3 regions of the Sellimonas sp. genome follow, and region 2 is predicted to be linked to each of the others. Evidence: predicted binding sites of a transcription regulator. Region 2 holds the regulator's gene; each other region holds the start of a gene.
What was found. Region 2 encodes Rex, which represses fermentation and respiration genes when NADH is low (regulators of the CRP and FNR family bind a similar motif). Its sites were predicted from a motif close to ATTGTTAANTANTTAACAAT; they were not measured.
Positions count from the first base shown of each region.

Region 1: a site for Rex is predicted at 2,602-2,621, ahead of allE ((S)-ureidoglycine aminohydrolase). Genes of this name have one in related genera too.
Region 3: a site for Rex is predicted at 3,768-3,787, ahead of gap (type I glyceraldehyde-3-phosphate dehydrogenase). Genes of this name have one in related genera too.

Region 1 is NZ_JBKSWG010000003.1:52,577-58,057, reverse strand. It holds gene fdrA (acyl-CoA synthetase FdrA) at 1-297, opposite strand, end outside; gene allD (ureidoglycolate dehydrogenase) at 316-1,368, opposite strand; gene allE ((S)-ureidoglycine aminohydrolase) at 1,669-2,457, opposite strand; gene ACLROL_RS01700 (alpha/beta hydrolase) at 2,685-3,536, shown strand; gene ACLROL_RS01695 (NCS1 family transporter) at 3,567-4,943, opposite strand; gene allB (allantoinase AllB) at 4,972-5,481, opposite strand, start outside.
Region 2 is NZ_JBKSWG010000037.1:2,976-13,403, forward strand. It holds gene alr (alanine racemase) at 1-1,123, opposite strand, end outside; gene ACLROL_RS11200 (NAD(P)H-hydrate dehydratase) at 1,120-2,658, opposite strand; gene ACLROL_RS11205 (redox-sensing transcriptional repressor Rex) at 2,739-3,389, opposite strand; gene ACLROL_RS11210 (ATP-binding cassette domain-containing protein) at 3,549-5,471, shown strand; gene ACLROL_RS11215 (NADP-dependent isocitrate dehydrogenase) at 5,529-6,737, opposite strand; gene ACLROL_RS11220 (GntR family transcriptional regulator) at 6,757-7,413, opposite strand; gene ACLROL_RS11225 (2-isopropylmalate synthase) at 7,436-8,824, opposite strand; gene ACLROL_RS11230 (DUF1653 domain-containing protein) at 8,971-9,483, opposite strand; gene ilvA (threonine ammonia-lyase) at 9,511-10,428, opposite strand, start outside.
Region 3 is NZ_JBKSWG010000031.1:7,007-12,487, reverse strand. It holds gene ACLROL_RS10760 (LacI family DNA-binding transcriptional regulator) at 1-357, opposite strand, end outside; gene tpiA (triose-phosphate isomerase) at 522-1,271, opposite strand; gene ACLROL_RS10750 (phosphoglycerate kinase) at 1,350-2,543, opposite strand; gene gap (type I glyceraldehyde-3-phosphate dehydrogenase) at 2,681-3,697, opposite strand; gene ACLROL_RS10740 (histidinol-phosphatase HisJ family protein) at 3,915-4,721, opposite strand; gene mnmA (tRNA 2-thiouridine(34) synthase MnmA) at 4,759-5,481, opposite strand, start outside.

The DNA of each region.
Region 1 (5,481 bases), on a different contig from region 2:
CCCTTTTTTCCCTTCGCTGGATGCGGACTGCTTTTTAAAGAATTCGTCTATCTCCTTCATGATCGTATCCAGAAGGCTGTCATCGTCAATGTCCGCAACAACTACCATATCGTTTGCTGTGGACGCCATCAATTCTTCCGTATCCAGGCCGCTCTGTTTGAAAATATCTTTGTTGGCCGGCGTCGCCATCATGATAGATACTTTCTTTACTCCTTCTATCGTAGAAATCTGATTCGTCAAAAGCATAAGCACGACAGAATCATGATAACTGCCTTTTTTTACTACTGTTTTTAACATCTTTTATTCTCTCCTTCACTATTCGGCAAATCTGTTTTTGTGGTCATATCTGTTGTAATGGATATCGTCGCTGATGAGATACTCGTAAATGGAATCCACGATCTCGATTCCTCCGTCCTCATAGGCTTTCTCTTTTCTCATGACAGCGCGTTCTCCCGGATAGTACACTTTTTCATATCCGTCGGCCGTCGGCATCGCGTTAAGCTCATCACATGTCTCAGACATGTTTTTCTTAAACTGCTCAAGTCCGCAGAACCGGTTCGGATCCATCACGATGTGCATCTGTCCAAGCTCTCTTCCCTTGGAGCAATCATGATACATAGAGCTTACATGTTTTCCAAACGGCACTCCCATAAGAATTCCTGAGAAAACATCCACCATCATCATCAGCCCGTATCCTTTGGCTCCTGCGATCGGAAGCAGGGCGTTTACGAGATTCGGATCTGTGACAGGATTGCCGTTTTCGTCTACTGCCCATGTATCCGGGATTGATTCTCCTCTGGATCTCTTGTCCAATATTTTTCCCCAAGCCTGAACAGTCGTAGCCATATCAAACACAACTTTTCTGCCATCTGCTGTCGGCGCAGCAAATGAAATCGGGTTTGTTCCGTAATATGGTTCTGTTCCTCCCGGAGGCACTGCCATCGGATCGGACTGGCAGAAGGAAATCGCCACAAGATCCTGATCTGCCGCCATCTCAGTATAATATCCAATGGATCCGCTGTGAGAGATATTTCTCATTCCCACTACTGCGATGCCGTTCTCTTTCGCCATTTCGATGGCCTTCCCCATCGCTTTCTTGGCAGCCACATATCCGCATCCATTGTCTCCTTCAAAAATTCCAGAGCACGGCCCGGTCTTTTTAAACTCAAAATGCGGATCTGTCGTGATCCCTCCTTTTGCGATTCTCTCGCTGTAATATTCCACTCTTACAGCTCCGTGAGAGTGATATCCTCTTTCATCCGACCACGTTAAAATCTCAGCTGTGATATCTGCGTGTTCTTCTTTCAAACCCGCTTTCATCAGTTTCTTTTTCATCAAGCCTTTAAGTTCTTCTCTTGAAAGCCTCATTACCATAATCCTCTCTTTCATTGATCTATCCCGTCTCCGGGCAACGTCACTATGATAATATTATTGCAATCAATGAACTTTTTTTCAATTGTTTTTTTAGATATATCGAAAACAGCTTTTTTATCTAACCTCAGACATTTTGTCTATTTTTTCACGTAATTGTCTATAAGAACATGATTTCCTATAGATAAAAAAACCAGCCCGTCAGTCTGCACAACCAATTCCTGACGAGCCGGCTTTTCCAAAACACATCTATAGTATCCGGAAGAATAAATCACATGCTGCAATCAATATCGTGCCTTAAAGCTGCACATCTCTGTTACAGTCTTTTGAGTAGATATATGTAACTTCCTCATCTTTGCCTACGCCGTAGCATGCCTGCGGGCAGTATGCCTGCATAAACACGTAGTCGCCTTTCTGAAGCGGTACCCAATCGTCTCCGATACGGTACATTGCTTTTCCGGAAAGGAAATACATGCCGTGCTGCTGTACATGTGTCTCAATGTAACCATGAGACGCTCCCATCTTAAATTTCAGGATGTGGAAGTTCATGTCAAATCCGAAATCTCCTGCTGCCGGAAGGAAATCTTTGATGTGGCAGTTTTCCATTCCTTCATATGGAATCCACGGAAGATCATTGTCATTTCCCACGACTGTGTGGGCAGCATATCCTTCCACTGCTTCGTATCTGCGTTTGTATGCAAAAAGAGTCGCATCTTCTGTTCCTGCATTTTCAAATGCTACCGTGTTGCTTACCGGTGAATAAATATATCCGCCTTTTGTGAGTGTCGTTTCCTGATCTGCATTCTTTACTTTCACGCTTCCTTCTACCACGTAGATAAAGCTTTCCAATCCTTCGCCGCCAAATGCAGGATTGTTTCCGCCTTCATGTACTGTGATGAGATAATCTGCAAAAGAAGCTCCCATCGCAGGTGAGCCAAGGATCGTCACATCGCAGTTCGTGTAGCCCGGAATAGCGTTTTTCACGATTCCGTCCGGCTCGATCACCACATAGCTTCCCATCTTAACGATAGATCTTGTATTCAGTAATTCTTCGCGATATCCTGTCTGTCCGTTTAAATAACTCATTTCAAATCCTCGCTTTCATTTTACCTTATTTACCAAACGGTTTTCCGTCAGTTGTTTTTATAATATCATTATTGCAGGAATTGTCCGATGATGCAATCGTAATATCAGATAAAAACTCTCTGTTTTTTTATCCACTTTTTCACTTTTGTCAATATTTTAACAATTATATTTTATGTTATAATGTACTTACGGCTTTTTGCCGCAATTTGCAGACAAAGGAGAACCTCATGTTTACAGAAAAAGAAATTCATCTTGATACATCTGCTTTTCCAAAAAAAGCAGTTATTTATGAAAATCCAGATATTCCGCCAAAGGCCTGTCTTTTGTATTTCCACGGGGGAGGGCTTTTATACGGTACAAAAAAAGATCTCCCTTCGCTCCATCTCGAGCTGCTGACATCTGCCGGTTACCTCATCGTGTCCTACGATTATCCGCTGGCTCCGGCAGCCAAACTGGAGACCATTGTCGCTGATGTAGAAGCCTCCATCCGGCATTACACAGAACAGCCGTCTCTCTACTATCGGAAGCCACTCCCATATTTTCTCTGGGGCCGTTCCGCCGGGGCTTATCTGTGTCTTCTGGCCGCGGCAAAAAACGCTTTTCCTACTCCTCCGAAAGGCATTCTTTCCTTTTACGGATATGGGTTCCTCTGTGACGACTGGTTCTGCACGCCGAGTCCTTATTACTGTACTCTACCGGAAGTTCCTTCTTCCTGCCTGGATACCATAAAAGACGAGATCATCACAGAGGGGGATCTGAATACCCGCTATAGTCTCTACGTATACGCAAGGCAATCCGGACAGTGGAAGTCACTGATCTACGAAGGCCGTGACAAAACATTTTATCTCGACTACTCTCTGCGCACCTGCGACCGCCTACCGTGCCCGCTCTTCTGCGCACACAGTACGGGCGACACCGATGTCCCTTATGCCGAATTCCTGGAACTTTGCAGGAAATACCGTGCACAACGTTTCGTCGTCTCCCGTTCTCTCCATGATTTCGATCGGGATGAATCGGATCCGGCTGCCCGAAAACTTCTGGAATCAACTATATCCTTTATGGAACAGAGCCTGCAGTAAAACACTGCCGGCTCTGTTTTTTTACAATATTTATTTTGCGTCCCGTTCCTCGAAAATCGTCCCGGTGCGGAATGCTTTGGAACTCTTCATATATTTCATCAGCAGGTAGTAAGCCACGCCTGACGGGATCAGACTGATATACCAGGACAGCTGCACCTGGATGAGGGAGCATATAGAGCCAAATATGATGGCAATAACTGCCGCCCAGTTAACCCCTTTGAACACGCCGCTCTTATCATACAGACGGTTGACGTCCAGCTTTTTCTTCCGGAGGATGTAGTAATCCACTGCCATGACTGCGAAGATCGGTCCAAGGAATGCCGAATAAAACTGCGTGAAAAGATTCAGTCCTGCTGCGGATTCGTCTGTGACAAGCTTCCAAGGCATACAACAGATGGACAGAACACCTACGATGACCGTAGACAGTTTCCATTTCACATGGAACGCTTCCATCAGAACATAAGCCGGCGGCACGATATTGTTCAGTACGTTGGTCGTAACCTGAGCAAATGCGATAAACAAAAGCGTCACGACTGTCAGGAATTTGCTTCCCATCGTCGTGGAGAATACAACGACTGGATCACTGTTTCCTGTAGCTGCTGTCACGAGAAGACCAATCAGCCCCATGAACAGTGTGACAGGAAGAATGGCGATCGTGTAAATACTTCCGGTAAACACCGGTCCGACATTCTCTTTCACATTTCGTGAATAGTCAGATGCATTAATGATCATGGTTGAGTAAATGCCAAGGAACGACGTGGTTGCTGCCCAGAACGGCATTCCCCATGTCCCCTTGATTCCCGAAAATACGTCGTCGATCTCCGTGGAGAACTGTGTTCTTACTACATACAGCATATATATAAGGATGGCGATGATGAAAATACAGGAGATGTTTTCCATCCATTTGATCCCCTCAAATCCATTGATAGCAAGCGCCACCTGAAGGGCAGTAAACAGGATGTAGACAACCGGCAGATTGTCAAACCCAAACAGGATTTTAAAACAGCTGTTGATAGCCCCTGCACCTACCCAGCTCTGGAAGCCGAACCAGATGATAGCCGGTACCCCTCTTAAAAGCCCCGGAACTTTGATTCCCGCTGTTCCAAAGCTGCTTCTGAGCTGTACGGTAAACGGAATCCCGTATTTATGTCCGCAGTTTCCGATGACAACGAGAGCCACCGCGATGACCAGACAGCCGATAATCATAGCCAGGATCGCCTGTGATACTGTCAGTACTCCGATAAGTCCTGCACCCATGGAAAATGTACCGATAGATACACATCCTCCCATGAAGCTGGCCGCATAGGACACCGGCCCCATGATCCGTTTTTTGGTCGGCTGCAGATCCGGATCTACATTCCTGGCAAGTTCCGGATTCAGATTTTTATTCTCAACTAAATTACTCATATGTTCTCCTTTCCATGTTTCCAGTAGATCAGTCTAATCTTCTGACAAGCTCTCCTACCCCTTTTTCCGCTGTGATCTTTCCATCTTCCGCCACAATATGCCCCCGAATGATGGTGCATACCGGAAGACCTTTTCCTTTCATTCCGACAAATGCTGAGATTTTATTAACATAAAGAAGGGAATCTTCTGTGATCTCCCATTCTTTTTCCGGATCCACGATCAAAAGATCCGCATCAAATCCTGGCTGGATATCTCCTTTTTTGCCGTAGATGCCAAACGCCTTGGCCGGATTTTTGGCTGTCGCCCTGGCAATCGCCGTCGGGCATACATTTCGTTTTACGCAGCCTTCGTAGAAAGCGATCTGGAAAGAATTCTGGATGCCGCTTATGCCTCCCCACACTTCAAATACATTCGTAATCTTTTTGCCAAGGATCTCGTTATATTTTTCATCGTAGGAACATGGAGAGTGGTCGCTGGCGATGCCGCTGAATGTACCGTCTTCCACGTAAGACCAGAGCCGATCTACTTCTTCCTGGCT
Region 2 (10,428 bases):
TGTATTCCCTCGGGATCCTCTTATCCAAGTTGCAGAGGAATTCATAATTAAATCTTCCGGAAAGAGCGCTCAGATCTTCTACCTCTATCGTCTCCTCCCCGTCTGTTCCCACGAGGGTTACCGGATCCATAAATTTGACATCATCGATATCTGTCACATCTACCATAAACTGATCCATACACACCCTTCCAAGAAGCGGTGCCTTTTTCCCATGGATCAACACATATCCTTTGTCTGAGAGACTTCTCGGATATCCATCCGCATAGCCTACCGGTACAGTAGCTACCTTCGTCGGGCGGCTTGCGGTAAAACAGCCCCCATAGCTCACAACTTCCCCTTTGTCGATCCATTTCGTATGTACTACGTGGCTCAGAAGAGAGAGCGATGGTTTGAGTGGTACTGCATTTTTATCTACCTCTTCGGACGGATAAAGTCCATAAAGTGCGATCCCGGCTCTTACAAGATCCATATTTGCCTCCGGCACATCTATGATCCCTGCACTGTTGGAACAGTGGCGGTATTGCGGATCTACTCCTTCTTCTTTGAGACGCTCTGTCATCCATCTGTACGCTTCAAGCTGCTGCTTCGTAAATGTCTTATCCGTCTCATCTGCCTTGGCGAAATGAGTAAAGATCCCTTCCATATGTATATTTGGAAGGTTGGCGATCCGGCAGATAGCCTGAACGGATGTTTCCCCGGTCCTAAATCCCAGACGAGACATACCGGTATCAAGTTTGATATGAATATTTGCTGTCTTTTTCATTTCCCCAGCCACAGAAGCGATCTCCATAGCCGATTCTTCTGTATAGACAGTCATGCTGATTCCATGTTCCACAGCCGCCTCGTACTGATCCGGGAACGTACATCCCAGCACGAGGATCGGCTTTTTCACTCCGGATTTTCGGATCAGCACTGCCTCATCCAGTGTTGCCGTAGCATAGCCCCACACAGTCTGCATATCCTCTGCCATTTGCGCAATAGGAATAGCACCGTGTCCATACCCGTCCGCTTTTACTACGAGGATCATCTTCGTATTCGGAGAAATATGTTTCTCCATCTGCTGTATATTATATTCAATCCGATCCAAATTGATCTTTGCACATACTCTGCTGTACTGTTTCATCGTTGTTTTGTCCCTTTCCAATTTACTTCCCCTGATAAAGACGCCGCCATCTCAATGATATCCTCTGCCATGACTCCATGTTCCCCATAGGTTTCTCTGGCCGCATCCCCGGCAAAACCATGGATACAGACCCCAAGCGACGCCGCTTCATACCGATCCATCCCAAGTGCCAGAAGACCGGTTATGATGCCTGCAAGGACATCTCCTGATCCAGCTTTTGCCATCGCTGCATTCCCAGACATGTTCAGATACGGAAATAATCCTTTTCCGGTCACGACTGTCCTTGCATCTTTTGCTGCTAATACTATATTATAGTTTTCCGAATACTGTTGTGCAAGAGAAATCCTGTTTTTTTTCGTCTCTTCCACAGTTTTCGACAGCAGCCTGGACAATTCTTTTACATGAGGTGTAAAGATCAGGCATTTCCCTGCTCCCCTCAAATACCTCTCTTTTTTCTCTTCTTCCATAGAGGCGATCAGATTCAGTCCGTCCGCATCCACGACACAGTTCTTCGGTTGCTCACTCAGGTAGCCGAATACCGTATCTGTGATTTTTCGGGCCGTTTCAGACGTTCCGATACCGCAGCCAAGGCAGATGATATCGGCCCACTCAAGTTTTTCTTTCAGAAGTAAAGCTGCATCTGTCTCGTCTGTATACACTGAGACAATCGCTTCCGGAAGCGTACTCTGCAGAATGATCCGATTTGCTTCCGACGTAAAGATCTGTACAAGTCCGGCTCCTGTTCTGTAGGCTGCTTTTGCTGACAGGTATGAAGCTCCGGACATCCCGCTGCTGCCTGTGATCATCAGTATTTTTCCGTATGTCCCTTTATTGGAGTCCGGTTTCCTTTTAGGACGGAATCTTTCGATATCCTCTTTTTCATAAGTTACATACCTTTGCCCGCACACTTGCTCATTTAAATAGATCCCGATGTCTGCTACAAATACTTTTCCTGCAAAGGATGCGCCCGGATAGAGCACCATACCCGCTTTCTGATAAGCAAAGGTAACAGTCATATCTGCCCGAAAAGCCGTCCCAAGAATTTCTCCAGACGCAGCTGATACGCCAGAGGGAATATCAACTGCCACCTTCTTTCCGGACATGCTGTTTAACTTTTTCAATATCTGTGCATAGTGTCCGGACACTTCCCTTGACAGTCCGATTCCAAACAGCGCATCCACGATGGCCGTGTAGTCTCCTTTTGGAATCTCTCTCATAGTAATGCCCCCGCAGTTTTCAAAAATCTTTCTCTGAGTCTTTGTCTCCTCTGTGCAGTGATCCGGGTTTCCAGCAAGAACGACCGTGACCGTCTTCCCACGCTGCAGCAGAAGTCTGGCCACCGCAAATCCATCGCCCCCATTATTTCCGCTGCCGCATACGATCAGTACATTGCTCAGATCCAACTCCTCCTGTTCCATCACTTCTAAAGTCTTCAAGGCGGCACGTTCCATGAGAACAAGTGACGGCATCCCTGTCTCCTCTATCGTATACCTGTCTGCATCCTTCATTGCTTTTCCATCTAAAATATATTTCATATACGCCCTCCTTTACGGCAACAAAAAGGCGCACAGCACAAACGGGTATCCCGAGTGTTCTGCACGCTTTTTTATTTTCCCTATTTGTCTTCCTGGTGAGTCTCCTTATATCTGAGAACATTATAGGAAAGACGCATCAGGCTTTCGGACAGATGTACGTTCTCCACCACAATATTCTCCGGCAGATTCAGATCCGTATGTGCAAAGTTCCAGATTGCCCGTATTCCATTTTCTACCAGCATGTTGGCAACCGAAATGGCTTTTGCCTTCGGTATAGTCAATACCGCAATCTCAATATCATTATTTTTGATAAAGCTCTTGATCTCATCCATCATACGGATCTCGATTCCCCGAACTGTAATCCCTGCAAGCGTCGGATTGACATCAAAAAGTCCTTTTGTCACAAATCCGCTGCGTTCGAATGCTGCATAGTTGGCAAGCGCCTGGCCCAGATTTCCTGCTCCGATGATAATCATATTGTGTTTTCTGTCAAGTCCCAAGATCTTACCGATCTCCGTATAAAGATATTTTACATTGTACCCATAACCTTGCTGACCAAAGCCACCAAAATTATTCAGATCCTGCCTGATCTGGGAGGCCGTCACTTTCATTCGTTTGCTCAAATCATTGGAAGAGATTCGTTCCACACCGTCTTCCAGCAACTCACCTAAGTATCTATAATATCGCGGCAGTCTTCTGATAACTGCCTGGGAAATTCCTCTTCCTTCCATCTCTTAGCACCTTTCTGTTTTTATTCAATATCTTTATTATATGGGATTCTATCTTTAAAGTCAAACTTTTAACTAAATAATATTGTATTTTGTCCAGATTCCGCTATAATGGATAGGGTACATTTTAAAAAGATCGAATTTATGATTCAGGAGGAACTTATGATTTTAGCATGCCATAACCTGGACAAATCGTTTGGAGAGCAGGTTATCGTAAGAAACGGCTCTTTTCATATAGAAGAACACGAAAAAGCCGCCCTTGTCGGAATCAACGGCGCCGGTAAATCCACAATCCTGAAGATGATTGTAAAAGAGCTGCCTGCGGACAGCGGAGAGGTCATTCTCTCCAAAGGAAAACAGATCGGTTACCTTTCCCAGCATCCCATGACGGACACTTCACGAACCATCTATGAAGAGGTAAAAACTGCCAAACAATACCTCATAGATATGGAAACTCAAATCCGCTCTATCGAGCTGGAGCTGAAGTCTCTTACAGGGGACGCACTGGATGACCGGCTTGCTTCTTATCACAATCTTATGGCCCGCTTTGAACGTGAAGACGGCTATGCGTACGAAAGCGAGATTGTCGGCGTCCTAAAGGGGCTCGGATTTTTAGAAGAAGATTTTACAAAGCCTGTATCCGCTCTTTCCGGAGGCCAAAAAACTCGAGTATCCCTCGGCAAACTTCTGCTCACTAAACCAGACGTCCTGCTTCTCGATGAGCCCACCAACCATCTTGATCTCAATTCCATCGCCTGGCTTGAGACATACCTGATGAATTATCCGGGAGCTGTCCTGATCGTCTCCCACGACCGCTATTTTCTTAATCGGGTCGTTACCAAAATCATCGAAGTAGAGGCAGGAGAAATCCATACATACATGGGCAATTATCAGGATTATGCGTCAAAAAAGCAGCAAATCCGCGAGGCCAAACTCAAAGAATACTTAAATCAGCAGCAAGAAATCCGGCATCAGGAAGCAGTCATTGAAAAACTCCGTTCTTTTAATCGGGAAAAATCTATCAAAAGAGCGGAAAGCCGTGAAAAAATGTTGGCTAAGATGGAGCGGGTAGAAAAACCAGTGGAACTGCATACCGATATTCACCTGAAACTGGAGCCGTCCGTCATCAGCGGAAACGATGTGCTTACTGTAGAGCATTTAAGCAAATCTTTCCCAAACCAAACTCTTTTTACGGATATCAATTTTGAAATCAAGCGGGGCGAGCATGTAGCAGTCATCGGCGATAACGGAACAGGGAAGACGACACTTCTCAAAATCTTAAACGAGGTCATCCCTGCAGACGGCGGAACATTTACTCTTGGCTCCAATGTAAAGATCGGGTACTATGATCAGGAGCACCACGTCCTCCATATGGACAAGACCGTCTTCGATGAAATTTCTGACGACTATCCACGGCTTACCAACACTGAAATCCGTAATATGCTGGCCGCCTTTCTCTTTACCGGGGACGATGTCTACAAACTGATCAAAGATTTGAGCGGTGGAGAGCGTGGACGGGTATCTCTCGCAAAGCTGATGCTTTCCGAGGCCAATTTTCTGATCCTGGACGAGCCAACCAACCATCTCGATGTAGCATCAAAGGAAATTCTGGAAAAAGCGCTGAATGATTATACCGGAACTGTCCTCTATGTGTCTCATGACCGTTACTTTATCAATCAGACAGCCACCCGAATTCTGGATCTTGTAAACCATAAATTTGTCAACTATATCGGAAATTACGATTACTATCTGGAGAAAAAAGAGGAATTGACTGCCGCTTATGCCGCACCACTGGAAGAACCTGTGACGGCAGCATCTGGGGCCAACAGCGATTCCGCCGGAAAGCTGGACTGGAAAGCGCAGAAAGAAGCCCAGGCAAAAGAGCGTAAACGTCAAAATGATTTAAAACGCACAGAAGAACAGATTGAAAAACTGGAGACACGGAATCAGGAAATCGATACTCTCCTTACACGTGAAGATATCTACTCCAACTCCGTGAAATGCCAGGAACTGGCAAAAGAAAAAGCTGCCATCTCAGAAGAGCTGGCTGAATTATACGAAAAATGGGAAGGACTGGCCGAATAGTGGCAGTCCTTCCTTTTTCATCTCTTTTGTGAGAATCGGTATATTCTTGATTATTTATCAGAAATTTTTGCTAATTCTTTCCGCAACAGCTTTTATGAATCCCTCACTGTTCAATACCATTGGGTTTTCTATTGTCGTGATAAGCGCCAGATCTTTTGTCATTTGACCTCCTTCGATTGTCTCAATGGTGGCTTTTTCCAGGCAGTCGGCAAAATCCTGAAGTTCCTTGTTTCCATCCAATTCTCCACGCTTTCTAAGCGCTCCGCTCCAGGCAAAAATTGTTGCCACAGAGTTTGTGGATGTCTCTTCGCCTTTCAGATGTTTATAATAATGTCTCTGCACCGTTCCGTGGGCAGCCTCATATTCATAGTATCCGTCTGGAGATACGAGGACAGATGTCATCATAGCCAGAGAGCCGAAAGCGGAGGAAATCATATCGCTCATCACATCTCCATCATAATTTTTACAAGCCCATATATATCCGCCTTCCGATTTCATGACACGTGCTACGGCATCGTCGATCAGCGTATAGAAATAAGTAATCCCTGCTTTCTCAAACTGTTTTTTGTATTCCGCGTCAAAAATCTCCTGGAAAATATCTTTAAAAGTGTGATCGTATTTTTTCGAAATCGTATCTTTTGTGGCAAACCAGAGATCCTGCTTTGTGTCCAGAGCATAAGCAAAACAGCTTCTCGCAAAGCTTGCGATAGAACCACTCAAGTTATGCATCCCTTGAATAATGCCGTCTCCCTCAAACTGATGGATCAGTTCTCTTGTCTCGGTCCCGTCCTCAGCAGTAAATACAAGTTCTGCCTTTCCTTTTCCGGACACCTTCATTTCTGTCCCTTTGTAGACGTCCCCATATGCATGTCTTGCAATGGTAATCGGCTTTTTCCAGTTTTTCACGCATGGTTCAATTCCCTTTACAACGATCGGAGCGCGAAATACGGTTCCATCCAAAATAGCACGAATCGTTCCATTCGGACTCTTCCACATTTCTTTCAGATCATACTCTTCCATTCTGGCTGCATTTGGTGTGATTGTTGCACATTTGACAGCCACTTTATATTTCTTTGTGGCCATCGCGCTGTCGACAGTTACCTGGTCGTCAGTCTCGTTTCTGTGTTCAAGTCCCAGGTCGTAATACTCTGTCTTCAGATCCACAAAAGGAAGGATCAGATGATCTTTGATCATCGCCCAGAGAATCCTTGTCATTTCATCCCCATCCATCTCTACGATAGGTATCTGCATCTTGATTTTTTCCATACGTGGTATCCCTCTCTTTCTATTCATTTCCGATTTCATCCAGACGAAGGTGCTGTACTACGTGCCTGATATGTTCTTCCATAAGCTTCTCTGCCTGGTCTTCATCGCGTTGTTTCGTTGCTTCCAGAATTTTCATATGTTCCCCGATGGATTTCTCAGCTCGGTTCTCTGTACGAATCGAACGTTTTCTCGCCATCTCTACGTAACGATGGAAGTCTGTCAGAAGATGCTTTAGCATCCTGCTTCCGCACGCTTCATATAATATCACATGGAATTTGCCGTCAAGCTGTGCAAGCTGTTCTGTCATCCCTTTTTTTCTATAAAATTCTGACAAAAGCAGCATTTCCTCCATCTCGTCTATCTGCTCCTGGGAAACCCGCTTTGCGGCAAGCCGCGCTGCCAGACCTTCCAGCCTGATGCGGATCATATAGATATCCCTCACGTCTTCCGCGGAAATCCCATTTACATAAGTCCCTTTATTGGGGACAATGGTCACAAGGCCTTCAAGCTCCAGCTGTCTGAGTGCTTCCCTTACCGGTGTCCGGCTTACCCCAAGCTCTTTTCCTATAGTCACTTCCCGAAGTTCGTCGCCTTCTTTATACTTTCCGGTTAAAATTCCATCCCTCAGTGTCCGGAATACTTTTCCGCTCAATGAATAATCCTGATATGTCTCCATTATACCTCTCTTTACCTCTCATTTAAAGAATGATCTGCATTTCGTGACAAAGTTCTGTGATCTTCCGCACCATTTCTGCATCTGTCATAACTGTAACTCTTCCCTCTTCGTACTGCATGTCTACCCATTTCTTTACTTCTTGTACAAGCAGGGAATCTTTCCCCACATTTCTCTCTTTCGGGAGTTTATAATATGTATTGATCCAGTGTGCGATTCCGGCAATCCCGGAAGTGTTAGACACAGAAACGACAGCCGGTCGGTTCAGGAATTTGCCGGTGTCAAAAATATTATAGATCTCTTCATTTTTCAAAAGTCCGTCGGCATGGATCCCAGCTCTTGTCACATTGAAATTTTTCCCGACAAACGGTGTGTGTTCCGGGATATGGTATCCAATTTCCTTCTCGTAGTACTCTGCCAGCTCCGTGATAGCAGTCGTATCCATACCATCCAACGTCCCTCGAAGCTGTGCATACTCAAATACCATTGCTTCCAGAGGAGTGTTTCCTGTTCGTTCTCCAATTCCAAACAATGAACAGTTTACCCCGCACGCCCCATAAAGCCAGGCCGTCGTCGCATTGCTGACCGCCTTGTAAAAATCATTGTGCCCGTGAAATTCGATAAGTTCGCTCGGGACACCGGCATGGATCATAATCCCATAGATAATCCCCGGGACAGACCTTGGAATCACAGCTCCTGGATAATTGACGCCATATCCCATCGTATCACACACTCTCACTTTGATCGGGATATGATACTCTGCCATCAGATTCATTAGTTCCAGACAAAATGGAATCACAAATCCGTAAATATCGGATCTCGTAATATCTTCCAGGTGGCAGCGCGGGCTTACCCCGATCTCCAGGCACTGGCGGATTACAGAGAGATAGTGCTCCATCGCTTCCCGTCTCGTCATCTTCAGTTTATAAAAAATGTGATAATCGGAACAGCTTACGAGGATTCCCGTCTCTTTCAAACCGATATCTTTTACAAGCTCAAAATCTTTTTTGCTGGCGCGGATCCAGCTTGTCACTTCCGGGAAATCATATCCTCTTTCAAGACATTTGTAGACGGCATCCCTGTCTTTTTTGCTGTAAAGGAAGAATTCGCTCTGACGGATCTTTCCCTTTGGTCCACCCAACCTGTGAAAATAATCGTAGATCGTCACGATCTGTTCCGTTGTGTATGGCGCCCTGGACTGCTGTCCGTCGCGGAATGTCGTATCCGTGATCCAGATATCATCCGGCATACAGTGCGGAACAATACGATCGTTAAAGGCAATCTTCGGTATCTCGTCATATGGAAACAGATTCCGGAAAACATTCGGTGTATCCACATCCACAAGCGGATACATATGTTCTTCCAGCTGAAGCAGATTGTTGTGATAATTCATGTAGACTCTTCTATTTTCCATTTCAATTCTCCTTCTTTGCAATTTTGTATAATTGTATACAATTATACAACCTATGTCAATACTTTAACGTAATAAAAGAGGAAAATGTTCCGCCGAATCAACAGATCATTTTCCTCTTTTATTTTTTCGTCTCCCGAACCAGGATCCTATCTTCTTCTTTCGTACTTAATCAATGTCTGGAGATATTTCTCAATATCGAGTATCCGAAAATAAAGATCTCCGCTTTTTTCTGTAAAATCAAGGCTTTGGGCAATGGATTCCAGAAGCTGATCATCCAATTCTGACCGATGCCGCTGGAGAAAAGCAAGCTTCTCTTCATTTTTCCCCAATTCCAGAAAAGCCAGAAGAAGCTGCACGCTCTTCTCGTCATCCTCATGGCTTTTTCCTTCCTTTCGATCTGGCTGAAACGGACATCCTTCATTTGGTTCCGCAATCTTCTCAAACAAATATTCCTGGGATGATTCCGGAAATTTCCCTGGCTCTGCCTTACTCATAAACATTGGGAGGGATTTTGCATAAACGGGATGATCCCCGTACATTCCCTCATAGATGACAAGCTCTTCCAGCGTCTCCGTATGTCTTGCCACCGCCAGAATCCGGTATATCTCTCCTTCAAAATGCCGGTAGTACTGCCCTTTCTCCGGTATCTCTCGTCCCAAAGTGAATCCTCCTTTTTCAAACAATGATTAGTACAGCTTTGCCCCGATCAGTTTCGGACGGAACCCTTTTTCTTCCAGCGCTGACAAAATTTCCTGCTTATGTTCCGTACCGAAGGCCTCCATCGTGATACGAAGTTCCACCGCCGCATTCCGGTTTGTACTTACAAACTGGTTATGTTCCAGCTTGATGACGTTTCCCTGGGCATCCGCAATGGTCTTCGCCACTCTCACAAGCTCGCCCGGTTTATCCGGAAGAAGCACCGATACGGAGAAGATCCGATCTCTCTGGATCAGGCCATGCTGCACGATAGATGCCATTGTAATGACGTCCATATTTCCTCCGCTCAGGATACAGACTGCCTTTTTCCCTTTTAGTTTCATCTGTTTTAATGCCGCCACAGAGAGAAGACCAGAATTTTCTACAACCATCTTGTGATTTTCTACCATATCAAGGAATGCTCCGATGAGTTCATCGTCGTCCACTGTCAAAATCTGATCCACATTTTCCTTCACATATTCAAATGTTTGTGTTCCAACTTTTTTGACAGCTGTACCATCTGCGATCGTATTGGCACTTGGAAGCTCTACCGGTTCTCCTGCTTTTAAGGCCGCCTTCATGCTTGCCGCTTCCGATGGCTCCACACCGATTACCTTGATTTTCGGATTCAGCATTTTGGCGAGCGTGGATACCCCTGCTGCCAGTCCGCCTCCACCGATCGGCACAATGATGTAATCCACAGTCGGGAGTTCCTGTACGATTTCCATCGCAATCGTTCCTTGTCCGGTTGCCACATCCAGATCGTCAAAAGGATGCACAAATGTATATCCATGTTCTTTAGCAAGTTCATAGGCTTTGCTGCAGGCATCGTCATAAACGTCTCCGTGAAGCACCACATCCGCCCCGAGATTTTTTGTGCGGTTTACTTTGATCAGCGGAGTAATCGT
Region 3 (5,481 bases), on a different contig from region 2:
CCATGTTCGGATCATATCACAGATTTCCTTTTCCGAGGACGATGCAGAGAACATCATATAGTAACCATGATCTTTCACTTCTTTTTCGATCTCTCCCAGCATCTCCATGACAAGAGGACCGTACAATGTCTCCCCTCCCTCATCAGAGATGGCATTCGCAATAACTCCTATGATCCTGGAATGATTCTGTACAAGCATCCTGGCCCCCATATTCGGCACATACTGCATCTCTTCCATAAGACGTTCGATCCGCTCTCTCGTCTCTTTGGAAACCTTTTTTGTCCGTCCATGCAGCACATTGGACACTGTCATTGCACTTACATTGGCGGCTTTGGCAATGTCTTTAATCGTAACCATTCTTTCGTATCCCTTTCCTGTCAGTCTTTTCCTTTTTGACAGATCCTTTCTAATTGAATCCGTCTGAAAGATCAGTTCTATTTTACTATCTTTCTGAAGGGATTGCAAACACTTCCACGAAAACCAAAAACCCCGCAGGATCTGCTCCCGCGGGGAAAATAGTATTATTTCCAGTTTACGATCTTTCCGAAGTCTGCTTTTAAGGAAGCTCCTCCAACCAGACCTCCGTCGATATCAGCCTGGACAAACAAGTCTTGTGCTGTAGCCGGATTTACAGACCCGCCATACTGAATGCGGATTGCTTCTGCTGTCTCAGCATCGTAAATTTCAGCGATGCATGCGCGGATACCTGCACACACTTCCTGTGCCTGCTCTGTCGTCGCTGTCTTTCCTGTTCCGATAGCCCAGATCGGTTCGTAAGCGATGACAGCTGTTTTTGCCTGTTCTGCTGTAACGCCAAGGAAAGCGATCTTGATCTGCTGACGAATGAAGTCCATCGTCACACCCTGCTCTCTCTGTGTAAGAGATTCGCCACAGCAGATAATCGGTGTAATACCATGTTCAAAGGCTTTCAGCACTTTCTTATTTACTGTCTCATCTGTCTCTGCAAAGTATTCTCTTCTTTCAGAGTGTCCGATGATAACGTATTTTACACCTACATCTGTAAGCATTTCCGGAGAAATCTCACCTGTAAATGCACCTTTTTCTTCAAAGTACATATTTTCTGCGCCAATCTCGATATTGCTTCCTTTTGCAGCTTCCATCGCCGGAATGATATCGATAGCCGGAACACAGAATACTACATCTGCTTCTTCTGTTGCCACCAGCGGTTTCAGCTCGTTTACAAGAGCAACTGCCTGACTAGGTGTCATATTCATTTTCCAGTTACCAGCAATGATTTTTTTTCTTGCCATGTCTATTTCCTCTTTTCTGATTATTGCAATTTTTCTAACCTCAAACTTCGCGCTGGGCTCTCGGTTTCGCTAAGCTTTTTACTTATCGTTGGCTGCTGCAACACCCGGGAGTTCTTTTCCTTCCAGGAATTCCAAAGATGCGCCGCCGCCTGTTGAGATATGTGTCATCTTGTCGCCATAGCCAAGCTGATTGACTGCTGCTGCGGAGTCTCCTCCTCCGATGATCGTGACAGCATCTGTCTCTGCAAGAGCTTTTGCCATCGCTTCTGTACCATGTGCGAAATTGGACATTTCGAAGCATCCCATCGGTCCGTTCCATACGACTGTCTTAGCACCTTTCACAGCTTCTGAGAAAAGTTTTTCTGTCTCCGGCCCGATATCCATTCCTTCCCATCCATCCGGAATCTCTCCTGTCTTAACTACCTGAATATTTGCATCATTGGAGAATTTGTCGCCGATACGATTATCAACCGGGAGAAGAAGTTTTACACCTTTTTCTTCTGCTTTTTTCAGCATGTTCAGTGCATATTCCATATAATCATCTTCGCAGAGGGAGATACCAATCTTTCCGCCCTGTGCTTTTGCGAATGTATATGCCATACCTCCGCCGATAATGAGTGTGTCCACTTTGTCAAGAAGTCTTTCGATGACGGAAATCTTGCTGGAAACTTTTGCTCCTCCAAGGATTGCGACAAATGGTCTCTCCGGATGTTCTACAGCGTTTCCGAGGAAATCGATTTCTTTCTGCATTAAGTATCCAACTACAGCCGTGTCCACATATTTTGTCACACCCACATTGGAGCAGTGTGCTCTGTGAGCTGTACCGAATGCATCGTTTACAAATACATCACACAGTGATGCCAGCTCTTCGCTGAATTCATCCACGTTCTTTGTCTCTTCTGCACGGTAACGTGTGTTTTCAAGGAGTATAACATCTCCATCATTCATTGCCTCAACAGCAGCCTTTGCATTCGGTCCTACTACTTCCGGATCTGCTGCAAATTTTACTTCCTGTCCAAGAAGTTCAGAAAGTCTTACGGCAACCGGTGCAAGAGAAAGTTCCGGTTTTGGCTCTCCCTTCGGTTTTCCAAGATGGGAACAGAGGATCACTTTTCCTCCGTCTGCGATCAATTTTTTGATTGTCGGTAGTGCTGCCACAAGACGGTTTTCGTCTGTGATCTTTCCATCGATCAACGGCACGTTAAAATCACATCTTACAAGCACTCTTTTTCCTTTTACATTGATATCGTCCACAGATTTTTTATTAAGCATTTTTATGCCTCCTTATATGTGCATTTTACGGCATACGGGATTACCCGATGCTGCAAAAAGGATCCGGTCCCTCACAGACCGGACCCTTTCCTGAGTCTTATTCTGACAGACAACGCCTGTCCTTTTCCAATTTAAAATTAGTCTAATAATGTTCCGAAGTGTTTGATTGTTCTTACCATCTGGCTTGTGTAAGAGTTTTCGTTATCATACCAAGAAACAACCTGTACTTCTGTTGTTCCGTTCTCTAACGGAAGAACCATTGTCTGTGTAGCATCGAACAGGGAACCATATGTCATTCCTACGATATCGCTGGATACGATTTCATCTTCGTTGTATCCGTAAGATTCGTTTGCTGCTGCTTTCATTGCTTCGTTGATCTGTTCTTTTGTCACATTTCCTTCTACAACTGCTGTAAGGATTGTTGTGGATCCTGTCGGTGTAGGAACACGCTGTGCAGATCCGATCAATTTACCATTTAATTCAGGAATAACTAATCCGATGGCTTTAGCTGCACCTGTAGAGTTCGGAACGATATTGCATGCTGCTGCACGAGATCTTCTTAAATCGCCTTTTCTCTGCGGTCCGTCCAGTGTCATCTGGTCTCCTGTGTAAGCGTGGATTGTGCACATGATACCGGATTTGATCGGTGCAAGGTCATTCAAAGCTTTTGCCATTGGTGCAAGGCAGTTTGTTGTACAGGAAGCTGCTGAAATGATATTGTCTTCTTTTGTCAATGATTCGTGGTTTACATTGTAAACGATTGTCGGAAGGTCGTTTCCTGCCGGTGCAGAGATAACAACTTTCTTAGCTCCTGCTTTGATATGAGCTTCTGCTTTTGCTTTGGATGTATAGAATCCTGTACATTCCAGAACAACATCTACGCCGATTTCTCCCCACGGAAGTTCTTCAGCATTTGCTTTTGCGTAGATTTTAATTTCTTTTCCGTCAACTGTGATGGAATCTTCACCTGCTGTTACTTTATCTGCCAGAGCGTATTTTCCCTGTGTAGAGTCATATTTTAATAAGTGAGCAAGCATTTTCGGAGATGTTAAGTCGTTGATCGCAACAACTTCATATCCTTCTGCTCCAAACATCTGTCTGAATGCGAGACGTCCAATACGTCCAAAACCATTAATCGCTACTTTTACTGCCATGATTAATTCCTCCTAAATTTAATTTAGATTGTTATGATGCTTCATGCATCCATCTGGAAGAATGAATTCCCTTGTTAAAGATTCATCAACCATAATTGATTGTACTAAAAAAAAGACAAAATTTCAAGTGCCTTTTGGCTTTTTATCCATGTTTTGCCGCTTTTTTCCAACAGCGTGCAAATGTGCTGTATTTTTCGCTGAAAAAACACTGTATTCCCTATACAATCTTCACAAATTCCGGTTTTCTTTTATGAAAAACAGTATAGTACGCAAACCCTGCTTCTTTCAAAATTTCCGCTGCTTGCGCATAATTATACGCGATATGTTCAGGTTTATGCGCATCAGCCCCCACGGTCAGAATTTCTCCTCCCAGTTCTCTGTATCGTTTTATGATGTCCGGATACGGGTGGCAGAAAGAAAGTCCATATTTGAATCCTGCCATATTCATCTCTATCCCTTTTCCGCTGTCTATCAGTTCTCTTAAGATTTCATCGATAATGTCTGCGTGATCTTTCCAGCAATAATGAGCAGCCTGTTCTTTGCCGTATCGGACAATGTAATCCATGTGTCCAAGCACGTCAAAATCCTGAATAGCCCTGACATTTTCAAGAGTCTCCTCAAAGGATCTTCGGTATCCTTCTCTGTCACTATATTTGTCGAAAAACTCCCCGTTGTACGGATCCATCTTTTCCACAACATGGACGCTTCCGATAACGAAATCGAACGGATAAGCCTTAATATAGGAACGATACCATTCCCCAAGATGGGGCTGAAGTCCGATTTCAACTCCTAGTCTGATATCGATCTGCCCTTTGTATCTCTCCTGCAGCTCTGTGATGGTCGGAATATATCGCTCCATATCAATCCGAAACATACTCTGATCTTCCGGGTAATCCGTATCCTGATGATCTGTAAAACAGATCGTCTGAAGTCCTTTTTTTATAGCCGCTTCCACCATATCCTTTGGATCAGCATCTGAATCCGAAGAAAATCGTGTATGCATATGATAATCTGCTGTAACCATATTTTATCTTCCTCTGCCTGTCCTTTTCATCTGGAATCTACCGGATTTGCCCTCCTCCAAGAACAAATCCGTCTTCGTAGAGCACAAGTGCCTGTCCCGGTGTCACTGCGCGCTGAGGTATTTCAAATGTACATGCGATCTCGTCATCCCCTGTCTTTTTTACCGTACACCAGTCCCCTTTATGATTGTATCGAATCTTGGCAAAAATACGTCTGCCCTCAAGATCTCCCAGATCCGGCACCCCCATTGCATTCAGGTAATGTGCACAGACTGTTTCTGTCCTCAAGTCTTCATCTTTCCCGATGACAACTTCATTCGTCTCCGGCCGGATCTCCGTCACAAAAGCGGGATGCCCAAGCGACAGCCCCAGTCCTTTGCGCTGTCCGATCGTATAGTGAATGATCCCTTTGTGCTTTCCAAGTATCTTTCCGTCACGGTCCACAAAATTGCCTTTTGGAATCTCCTGTCCTGTTTTCTCGCGGATGAACGCCGCGTAGTCCCCGTCCGGGATAAAACAGATATCCTGGCTGTCCGCCTTCCCGGCCACAGAAAGACCCGCTTTCTCAGCGATCTTTCTCACGTCGTCTTTTTCGTAATTCCCCACCGGCATCCACGTATGCGCAAGCTGATCCTGTGTCAGGTTATAAAGGGCATATGTCTGATCTTTCCCGGAGGATGCAGCGTTTGCCACCGCATACCTTCCGTTTTCCAACTGCCGGATTTTTGCGTAATGTCCCGTTGCCACGTAGTGGATCCCCTG